2 regions of the Vibrio sp. PSi01 genome follow, and region 1 is predicted to be linked to the other one. Evidence: predicted binding sites of a transcription regulator. Region 1 holds the regulator's gene; the other holds the start of a gene.
The links. Region 1 encodes CRP, which controls carbon source genes, mostly activating them, when cyclic AMP is high. Its sites were predicted from a motif close to TGTGANNNNNNTCACA; they were not measured.
Positions count from the first base shown of each region.

Region 1 (5,572 bases):
CAAGTGGCGATGCTCCATTTGGTGGTCCAGGTGCTTCGGGCAACTTACGCCCAAGTGCTTACTACGCGGCTGACTACTGTGCTTACCCTATGGCTTCAATGGAAGGTGGCGAAACTCAACTTCCGGCAACGTTTAGCCCAGGTATTGAGCTTTAATTTAGGCTAATGAGTCTTAGGCTTATGCGTTAAGTTTGAAATAGGAAGCGGTGCTATCGCTTCCTTTTTCCATCACGCCCAACACCTAGATTGGGCGGTAGATAATAATAGAAAAGTATGTCACAGGCTGATGGCTGCTGACTCTGTGTCTCAGCCTCTCCCTTTCTAATCCAAATTACTAGCTTGCTAGAACCTCTGACAAGGAGTCACCATGACGCCCGATCTACTCTTTAAATCACTTTGGGACGATTACATTCACAGGCTTTGTCCATCGGCTGAGAAAGTACATCACTTGCTGAAAGAAGACGAAGCTCTGATTAATGATCACATTGCACTGCGTACTTTCAATGTTGCTCCGCTAGGTATTGAAACATTGGCTAAGCCTTTCCTTGAGCTAGGTTATAAAGCGTGTGGCGATTACTTGTTTGAGAGTAAGAAGCTAGTCGCGAAGCATTACGAGCACCCAGATCCAAATCAACCTAAAGTGTTCATTAGTGAGTTGAAGGTCGAAGAGTGTTCAAGTGACTTACAACAGATCGTTGCTAAATTGGTTGAGCAAGTCGACGTAAGCAAGCTTCAAGGCCATGAATTCTTGTTTGGTGGTCGTCTATGGGACTTGAGCTTCGCAGATTTCCAAGTGCTTGCAAAAGAAAGTGAATACGCGTCTTGGCTCGCAGCTCATGGTTACGGTGCCAACCACTTTACAGTGAGCGTTAATCAACTCGATGCTTTTGATGAAGTGCAGGCAGTGAATGATTATTTGAGCGAATCAGGCTTCACGATCAATGCATCTGGTGGCCAGGTTAAAGGCTCTCCAGAGGTCTTATTAGAGCAATCATCAACAATGGCAGATAAAGTCCCAGTTTCATTTGTTGAGGGCAATGAGATGATTCCTGGAGGCTTCTATGAGTTCGCTAAGCGTTATGCGATGGCTAATGGTGAGCTTTATACCGGTTTTGTGGCAGCATCGGCTGACAAGATCTTCGAAAGCACTAACGGTTAAAGAAAGATACGAGTACGGACTTTACCCTAAAGATGCAGATAGGCTTCGCTTCGAGAGTGTTTGCGCTTCGAAGCTGTAGGTGTTTCATTCGCATCTCGCATCTCGCATCTCGCATCTGCTCTCTAGATCTTTAGAAAACAAAAAAGCCACCAAATTTGCATTTGGTGGCTTTCAAATTTTAGGCTCAGTTAATCGAGATTAACGAGTGCCATATACCACGATAGTTTTACCGTGTGCAGAAATTAGGTTCTGCTCTTCTAGCATCTTCAAGATACGACCAACTGTCTCACGAGAACAACCAACGATCTGGCCAATCTCTTGGCGAGTGATCTTGATTTGCATGCCGTCAGGGTGAGTCATTGCATCTGGTTGTTTTGCTAGGTTTAGTAGCGTTTGTGCGATACGACCAGTTACGTCAAGGAACGCTAAGTCACCAACTTTTTGGCTAGTTACTTGTAGACGGTTTGCCATTTGCGCTGATAGACGCATTAGGATGTCTGGGTTCACTTGGATAAGTTGACGGAATTTCTTGAAAGAAATTTCAGCTACTTCACAAGGAGATTTTGCACGAACCCAAGCTGTACGCTCTTGGTCTTCTTCGAATAAGCCTAGCTCACCGATGAAGTCGCCTTGGTTTAGGTAAGAAAGAATCATTTCCTTACCTTCTTCGTCTTTGATAAGAACTGCCACAGAACCTTTAACAATGTAGTACAAGGTTTCTGCCTTTTCACCAGCATGAATCAAAGTACTTTTTGATGGGTACTTATGAATATGACAGTGTGAAAGGAACCACTCTAATGTTGGATCGGTTTGAGGTTTACCTAGAACCATAATATCTCACTTCCTCTGCAGGGTATGCTTGCCGCTTTCCGTATTTTAGCTAAGCCTGGATTGACTTGTAGGATAAGAGCACTCGTTGAGCGCTGCAAGCTATCTTGTGTTTCGTTTAAGAATAGTATCCTTTTTCAGGTACTATTTCTTGATTTTAATCGTGACCAAGCTACGATTTTTTACGCAAAATTGTGCACATGATCACGGTATGAAAAGTAATCAACCAGAATGGTGCTCTGTTAACCAATTTTTCCGGTTTCGATGAGTTGTTGTAGGATCGGCCTTACAATGAGCTCCATAGCAAAACTCATCTTCCCTCCTGGTACCACAAGCGTGTTGTGGCGAGACATAAATGAGCCATCAATCATAGCTAAAAGGTAAGGGAAATCGACGTTTTTGATGCCGCGCAAACGTATAACAACGAAGCTTTCGTCTAAACTTGGGATCCCTTTAGCGTTGAGAGGGTTTGATGTGTCTACCGTTGGAACACGCTGAAAGTTGATGTGAGTACGCGAAAACTGAGGAGTAATGTAGTTAAGGTAATCATCCATCGAGCGAACAATCGAGTCCATTACTGCTTCACGAGAATGACCACGATCGCGTGTGTCGCGAACGAATTTCTGGATCCATTCTAAGTTGACGATAGGTACCATGCCGATCAGCAAGTCGACGTGTTGAGAAACATTGATATCGCCATCAACCACACCGCCGTGCAGGCCTTCGTAAAACATCACATCTGAATTTTCTGGGATCTCTTGCCATGGCGTAAAGGTGCCTGGCATTTGATTGTAAGGAACGGCTTCATCGAACGTGTGCAGGTAGCTACGTACCTTGCCTGTACCTTCGTTACCGTATTTACGGAAGAACTCTTCTAGCGCACCAAAGTCGTTGGCTTGTGGACCAAAGTAGCTGATGTGCTTACCTTGCTCGCGCGCTTTACGGATCTCGACATCCATCTCTGGTCGAGTGAAGCGATGGAAACTATCCCCTTCAACCCAAGCGGCCTTCACGTCCATCATATTGAACATTTTACGGAAGGCTTCTGAGGTGGTGGTGGTGCCGGCTCCTGATGAACCCGTCACCGCAATAATTGGATGTTTAGCGGACATGACAACCCTTGTCTTTTGAGTAACTTACTTGTTAGCAATCGTTTACCACTATAACACGGCTCCTTTATGAGCGCAGCCTAGAAGCGTTTTGTGACTTGAATATCAACGGTTTCATGCAGCTCAGAAAATACGATACTGACTTCTCCTGAGGCTAATTGATGTTTCACTTGGTCAATCTTGTTTTGCAATGAAACCTCTACATCACCGTAGTCTGTACCTTCACGCAGCACGAACTCTTTGATGAGGTTTTCCAGTGTTTCTGGTGCAATGTCTTGCCATGGGATGATCATAAATACTTCTCTCTTTTATGTTCATGGATATGTTGATAACTATGTTTATTAATTAGTAATGTTTTTACTTCTATTTACTAAGGCTCGGTCATTATGCCGAATCTTGGATACTTTCATAGTAGGCTGGCAATGCTTCTTCTAGCCAAAACCTGGGCTTGAGCGTGCTACCGGTAATGAACCCCACATGGCCACCTTTCTGAAACAAGCGATAATCAATATTGTCTGGTAGTACGAATTTTGGAATAACATCATCAGTCATGAAAGGATCGTCTTTAGCATGAATGATCTGAGTCGGTAGCTTAATCTTATTCAGTTTTGGAAGCGCTGAACATTGAGCATAGTAGTCTTGAGCATTCTTAAATCCATGCAGAGGCGCAGTGATCCTTTCATCAAACTCATACAGTTTGTCTATTTTTTTGATGGTTTCAGCGGAGATACCTATTTTTTCTTGTAACAGCTTAACCTTTTTCAAGGCATTCGATTTGAGTGAGTTGAGCAGGTATTTTTTATAGAGCCTAGAGAAGCCTCTTTCAATACGACTGGAGCAGCAAGCTAAATCAAAAGGAGCAGAAACTATCGTTGCCGCCGACAGTAATGGGTCGTCCGCATACTCAGCCAAGTAGTTCGCCAGCATGTTTCCGCCTAGAGATATACCAACCGCAACCTTTGGGTTATTGGGAAATTGCGCGTGTAAGTGTCGTAGAAAGAAACGAGCATCTTCTACTTCTCCTGAATGGTACGCGCGAGCCAAGCGATTCGGTTTTCCGCTGCATCCTCTAAAGTGCATCATCACGGATAACCAACCATCTTTAGCAAACGCATTCATCAGTCCATTGGCGTAAGGGCTTTCAAAGCTGCCTTCCAAACCGTGGAATAGAACGAAAATGGGCTTATTATTCGCATCTCCTCTGCTTTTATTATCACTATTGGTGCTATCTCCCTTAGGGTCCTCGCTCCATGCAAGGTCGAGGAAATCACCGTCGGGAGTTTCTAAGGTTTGCCATTGAGGATCAAATAACGCCTGCTTTCTAATAAACCGTGGCACTAAGGTTTGTAAGTGCGGATTAGAGAGACCAGCCGCTGCGGTAAATATTGTCATAAAACAGTCCATGCTTCTTTTATGGGCTTTGATAAAGTGTTGAGCTTTTAGTGAAACGCCCATGTTTTTATTTGAGCTTGGTTGATTCTCGGCATAAGCGCAAGAGTTTCACTCATACAGGTTACAAAACAGGTTGTAGGTAACTGGTTGAATACTATCGAGGTTAAGCTCTATATATTGCTAATAATCCGAGCCACCATCGCGTGAACACGAAGAACGATAGTCCCCAATAAGCTTGGATCTTGATCTAACAAAAGGAAAAGGGAATGCCTTAGGGCTGAGGGGCTGGTTCAGAAAAAGCAACATAGAGGTTTTCTGCCCCTAATAATCGACAGTATTGAAAAGCGAGAGGCGCTTGTTGGTTTGCGAAAAGCTGAAGAGAGTTTATGTAGTCGACGAGATCAGATTGTTGTTGTTTCTCTAGTTGTAATTCGAACTGTAAGGCTTCACGGTAGAGTGAATCAACAACGTGTGCTTTGAGATGCTTACGTAGCTCTCGATAACTATGAAGCAGGGTTTCAGAGCGGCTCAAACACTGTTGAACTTTGTGCCACTCTTCTTCGGCAAAAGACAATTGCTGCTCATCAAGCCATTTGAGCAGCAGCAGTAGATTGACGTTGCCGTGAAACTGGTTTTGTAAAGCTAGGCACGCATCCTTTACACCACGCACACTGTAATACTGAAGGCTAAATTGCCATAGTCGTTCCAGTGTTAGTGATATTGGGGCGTGCTCTGGGCTCATAAGCTATCCATATCCTGTTCCATCTGCTCAAGCTCTTCTTGAGTGGACATCCAATCCATTTCAACTTCTTCTAGCTGTGATTTACTGCTCGCTTGGAGAGCGAGTACTTTATTCAGTTTAGCCTTATTTTCAGCTTCATACAGTGAAGTGTCGGATAATTCTTGCTCGGCTTCTTTAAGAGCCAACGTTAATTTATCCATCTGCTTTTCAAATTGACTCAGCTTTTTACGAATTGGTGCCGTTAGTTTACGGAACTCTGCTTCTTTACGTTTCTGATCTTTTTTTGCTGCTGCACTGTTGGCGCCGTCTTTTGCTGGTGCCAATGCTTGTGCTTCTTTGCGTT
Region 1 covers NZ_JBHNYN010000012.1:14,134-19,705, reverse strand. The annotation lists gene astD (succinylglutamate-semialdehyde dehydrogenase) at 1-155, shown strand, start outside; gene ACFI6G_RS15585 (DUF1338 domain-containing protein) at 367-1,158, shown strand; gene crp (cAMP-activated global transcriptional regulator CRP) at 1,357-1,989, opposite strand; gene ACFI6G_RS15575 (phosphoribulokinase) at 2,229-3,098, opposite strand; gene ACFI6G_RS15570 (YheU family protein) at 3,176-3,388, opposite strand; gene ACFI6G_RS15565 (hydrolase) at 3,480-4,487, opposite strand; gene ACFI6G_RS15560 (TIGR02444 family protein) at 4,759-5,229, opposite strand; gene ACFI6G_RS15555 (ABC transporter ATP-binding protein) at 5,226-5,572, opposite strand, start outside.

Region 2 (5,572 bases), on a different contig from region 1:
GAAAACGTTCTAACGCTTTCAATTTTGTAGGGTTGTTATTTAATCTGTTGTTCATCAATCAGCTTGTGAACGATTCAGTTTATAAGCCGTTAATTTGAATACTGGCTTGTGCACAAGTCAATTGAGCCAAGGCAGAAACTGCCTTGGCTGCTTTTGGGTTTATTAACGGTTAACCGCTTCAAGTTTCCAAATATTATTCACGTAGTCGCGGATTGAGCGGTCTGATGTGAACTTACCAACCAATGCTGTGTTAAGAATTGCTTTCTTAGCCCAACCGGCTTGGTCTTTGTACTGCTTGCCCATGTCTTCATGTGCTTTCACATAAGATGCGAAGTCAGCAAGACATAGGTATGGGTCACCACCGTCTAGCAGGCTATCAAACGTTGCACGCAGGAGGCCTGGTTGACCTGGAGAGAACTCATCGCCTGTCAGTAGGTCTAGAGAAGCTTTCAGTAGTGGGTCAGCATTGTAGTAGTCGTAAGGGTTATAACCTTGAGCTTGCAACGCCACAACACCATCAACGTCTAGGCCGAAGATGTAGATATTTTCATCGCCAACTTCTTCACGAATCTCAACGTTTGCACCATCCATCGTACCGATAGTTAGAGCACCGTTTAGAGCCATCTTCATGTTGCCCGTACCTGATGCTTCTTTACCAGCTAATGAAATTTGCTGAGAAACGTCTGCTGCTGGAATGATGATTTCAGCCATGCTCACTCGGTAGTCAGGGATGAATACCACTTTCAACTTGTTGCCGATACGAGGATCGTTGTTGATCTTCTCTGCAATCTTGTTAACCGCAAAGATGATTTCTTTGGCTAGGTGGTAACCTGGAGCTGCTTTCGCTGCGAAGAAACATACGCGTGGCTCACACTCGAAACCAGGTTCGTTTAGAATACGGTGGTACAGAGATAGAATGTGTAGCAAGTCTAGGTGCTGACGCTTGTATTCGTGTAGACGCTTGATTTGCACGTCGAAGATAGCGTTAGTATCTAGCTCGATACCCATGTTTTCTTGAACCCAATCAGCAAGACGCTGTTTGTTTTCTTTCTTAACAGCCATGAATTCTTTTTGGAATTTCGCGTCTGTTGCAAACTTAGCGATGCCTTCTAGCTGCTCAAGTTTTGCAGGCCACTCAGTACCGATCTTACCTGTGATTAACGTAGATAGACCTGGGTTACAGAACTTCAACCAACGACGTGGCGTGATGCCGTTCGTTACGTTAGTCAATTTGCCAGGGAAGATTTCGTTGAACTCAGGGAACAAGTCTTTCTTAACCAGTTGTGAGTGAAGTGCAGCTACACCGTTTACTTTGTAAGAACCAATCACACATAGGTTTGCCATGCGAACCATACGGTGGAAACCTTCTTGAATGATAGAAAGCTTCGCTTGTTTCTCACCATCACCAGGCCACATCTTGCGAACTTCTTGCATGAAGCGGTGGTTAATTTCAAAAATAATTTCCATGTGACGTGGAAGAAGACGATTGATCAAAGATTCAGACCAAGTCTCTAGTGCTTCTGGAAGCAGTGTGTGGTTCGTGTACGCGAACGTGTGAGCACTGATTTCCCAAGCTTGGTCCCAAGTTAAACCTTTCTCATCGATCAGGATGCGCATCAATTCAGGGATAGCGATAGTTGGGTGCGTATCGTTCAGTTGAATCGTTTCTTGTTTAGGAAGGTCTTCTAGAGAGAAACCTGCTGCTTCGTGACGACGTAGAATATCGCGAACAGACGCTGCTGAGTGGAAGTACTGCTGCATTAGACGCAGAGTCTTACCTTTCTCGTGGTTGTCATTCGGGTAAAGTACTTTAGTGATGTTACCTGCATCGATTAGCGAGTGTTGCGCTTCGAAGTAGTCACCGTTGTTAAAGCTTGCTAGTGAGAATGGTGCAATTGCCTGACATTCCCAAAGACGCAGCGGGTAAACCGTGTTTGACTCGTAACCTACGATAGGTAGATCCCAAGGCATTGCTTTTACTTCCATACCCGGAACCCAAGTACGAACTTCTTTACCGTCGATGTATTCAACTTCTACATGACCGTAAAAACCAATGTGTTGTGCTAGTTCTGGACGAGCCACTTCCCATGGGTAACCTTCAACACCACGCCATGCGTCAGGTGCTTCTTGTTGACGACCGTCTTGGAAAGACTGTTTGAATAGACCATATTCGTAGTGAAGACCGTAGCCTACTGTTGGGTATTCTTGAGCGGCACAAGAATCCATGAAACAAGCAGCTAGACGACCAAGGCCACCATTACCTAGTGATGGATCGCGTTCTTCTTCTAGAAGATCCGTTAGGTTTTGACCTAGCTCTTCCATTGCATGAGTGATCTGTTCGTACAGACCCATGCTGATCAGGTTATTACCGGTTAAACGACCAATCAAAAACTCTAGTGAAAGGTAGTTAACGCTCTTCGCGTTCTTAATTTTTTCGTCATTTTCAGTTTCTAACAGATCAAATGTTGTGAGTTCTGCTAGCGCACGCCCCATTGCTAGGTACCATGCGCGGCTATCTGCGTTTTCAATCGTTGTTGCGTAGGTTGCAGATAAATGCTTCTTAACGCTTTCTTGGAACGACACTTTATCGAAAGTTTTTTGCTGAGTTGGTTTCATTTCAGAAATCTCGCTTTTAATAGTTCTAATTCATCTGTGACATATCGTGCATGGTCACCATTAACTAAACATCCTCCCGCCCGTACGACTAACTAGGAGTAGATGAGAGGGCGTAGGGGGCGTACCGACATGGGGTTAGTGATCTGACTCTCATGTTCTGACTTAGAACAAAAACTTGGAGTGACTGAGATCACAAGGTCCCGTTCGATAACTTAACTTCAATTGATGTGACTTTTATTTAACCCATTTGAAGTTATTGCCAAATCTGATATTTAGATCACGAAAAAATTTCTCTCGTCTCATCTTTTACATAAAATCTTGTACAGGGGAGGACAAGGTCACATTAAAAAAACGCCCCACTAAGTGAGATATGTCACAAATAAAGGGCGTAGAACATCAAAAACCTGCAGGAGTGCAAGGTTTCTGAGGAGGATCATAGTCGGTATCGTTTGGCATCACGTACTATGACTGAAGACTTAAGTAATCAGGCGAATGTCATTGGACATGTACTCAACGATAGATTGAGATAATCCATAGCATAAGCCACGGAATAGGTGAAAAACTTAAACATGTGGATCCCTTCGAAACTGACTCGTCCCGGCCGCCTACATAACGCAATCTTGCGACCGAGAGTTCTCGATCTGCTACAACATGCAGATTGCTATAAGCTAGTATTGTTTCGCTCTCCAGCGGGATACGGCAAAACCACCATGGCTGCGCAGTGGCTGGTAGATAAACCCAATGTAGGTTGGTACAGCATCGATGATAGTGACAACGATGCATTCCGGTTCATCAACTACCTCCTACAATCACTCAATAAAGCGACTCAAAATGCCTGTCCTAACGCCCAAAAATTGGCAGAAAAACGACAGTTTTCATCACTGCATTCTTTATTAAGTGAAGTGTTTGCTGAGATGTCTGAATTCCATCACGAATGTTTCCTGGTGCTGGATGACTATCACTTGGTTAATAATGATGACATTCATGAAGCGATGCGCTTTTTCCTCAAACACATGCCCGACAATTTAACGCTTGTGGTAACCAGTCGTGGTACACCACCACTTGGCACAGCAAACCTGCGCGTTCGTGACTTAATGATCGAATTAGGTAATGACTCGCTGGCGTTTGATACCGAAGAAACCACACGCTTTTTCAATCAACGTGTTGCCGATGGCATTGATGACACAACGGCAGACAGTATTTGTAGCTATGTAGAAGGTTGGCCTTCTGCACTGCAACTTATCGCGCTTCAAGCACAACACCAAAAACGCACACTTGCCCAGTCAGCCGAGTCGTTCTCTCACTTTAACCATGCCCACCTTTGGGACTATTTGGTTGAAGAAGTGTTCGATCTATTAGACAAAGAAACTCGACACTTCTTAATGCAATGTTCTGTGCTTGATCACTTCAATGACGAATTAGTCTGCGCACTGACACAACGTGAAGACGCACTCGGAATGATTGAATCACTCAACCGTTTTGGCTTATTCATCTACCCGCTTGAGGGCGAAAAAAACTGGTACCGCTTCCATAATCTGTTTGGTGAATTTCTAGCACACGAACGTCAGGCGCGAATTCCTCAGCAAGAAGCTGAATTGCATCGAAGTGCCGCTAAAGCGTGGATCAAACAGAAAACGCCTCACCAAGCACTACGACATGCACAACGTGCTGAAGACCCGGACCTGATCATTCAAATTCTTACAGAGCACGGCTGGCCGATGTTCAACCAAGGTGAGTTGTCTTCGTTAGAAATGGCGATCAAGCAACTGACCACCGATCAGCTTTACAGCGAGCCTAAGCTATCAATGCTGCGCGCGTGGCTTGCACAAAGCCAGCACCGCTATGATCAAGTGGGTACTTTGTTGGAAGAGGCTGAAACTCAATATCAAGATCGAAACATCGAGCTCGATACTCAACAACAAGGCCAATACAATGCCTTGCGCGCCCAAGTCGCCATCAACAGTAATGAACCTGAAAAAGCATTAGAACTTGCTGAACTTTCGTTGAGTCAGTTAAACACAACAGTTTATCGTAGCCGCATTGTAGCAACCTCGGTTGTTGGTGAAGTGAATCACGTAATGGGCAACCTCAGTCGTGCGTTACCAATGATGCAACAAACAGAGAAACTCGCGCGCCAATATCAGGTTTACCATCAAGCCTTGTGGGCCATTCTGCAACAGAGTGAAATTTTGATTGCTCAAGGCTACGTTCAAGCGGCGTTCGAACTGCAAGACAGTGCGTTCAAATTGATCGAAGAGCATCAATTACAATACGTACCTCTACATGAGTTTCTATTGCGTGTACGTGCCCAGATATTCTGGTGTTGGAACCGATTAGATGAAGCAGAAGAGTGTTGCTACAAAGGTTTAGATATTCTTGGTCACCATTCACCAAGTAAGCACCTGCACAGCTATTCAATGCTGGCTCGTATTTCACTGAGCCGTGGAGAGATTGATAAAGCATCAAAGTTTATCGACCAAATTCAACACCTATTACGCCAATCCACCTACCATGTAGACTGGACGGCGAACGCTTCTCTTTCTCTGATCCTATTTTGGCAAGTAAAAGGCGATAAAGAAGCCATTCGTGATTGGTTAAATGTGGCGGTTCGACCTGAATCAGCGAGTAACCACTTCTGTCAGCTTCAATGGAGAAACATTGTTCGCGCTCATATCATCCTTGAGCAATACGAAGACGCAGAAGAAGCATTGGCATTCTTGAAGAGTGAAGCTCAACGCTCTCACCTTGTGACGGATACCAACCGAAACTTAATCGTGGAAGCGGTACTGCGCACCCAAATTAACGACGAAGACAGTGCTCGCGTACTTCTTGAAGAAGCCTTACACATGACTAACCAAACCGGTATGGTTGGTAACTTCTTAGTAGACGGTGGCACAATTGGTCATATCTTAGATAAGTTGAGCAACAAGCCGGGCTTAGGTGATTTAGAACGTCA
Region 2 covers NZ_JBHNYN010000002.1:386,200-391,771, reverse strand. The annotation lists gene ACFI6G_RS04865 (glycogen/starch/alpha-glucan phosphorylase) at 163-2,616, opposite strand; gene malT (HTH-type transcriptional regulator MalT) at 3,186-5,572, shown strand, end outside.
Region 2: a site for CRP is predicted at 2,796-2,811, ahead of ACFI6G_RS04865 (glycogen/starch/alpha-glucan phosphorylase). Genes of this name have one in related genera too.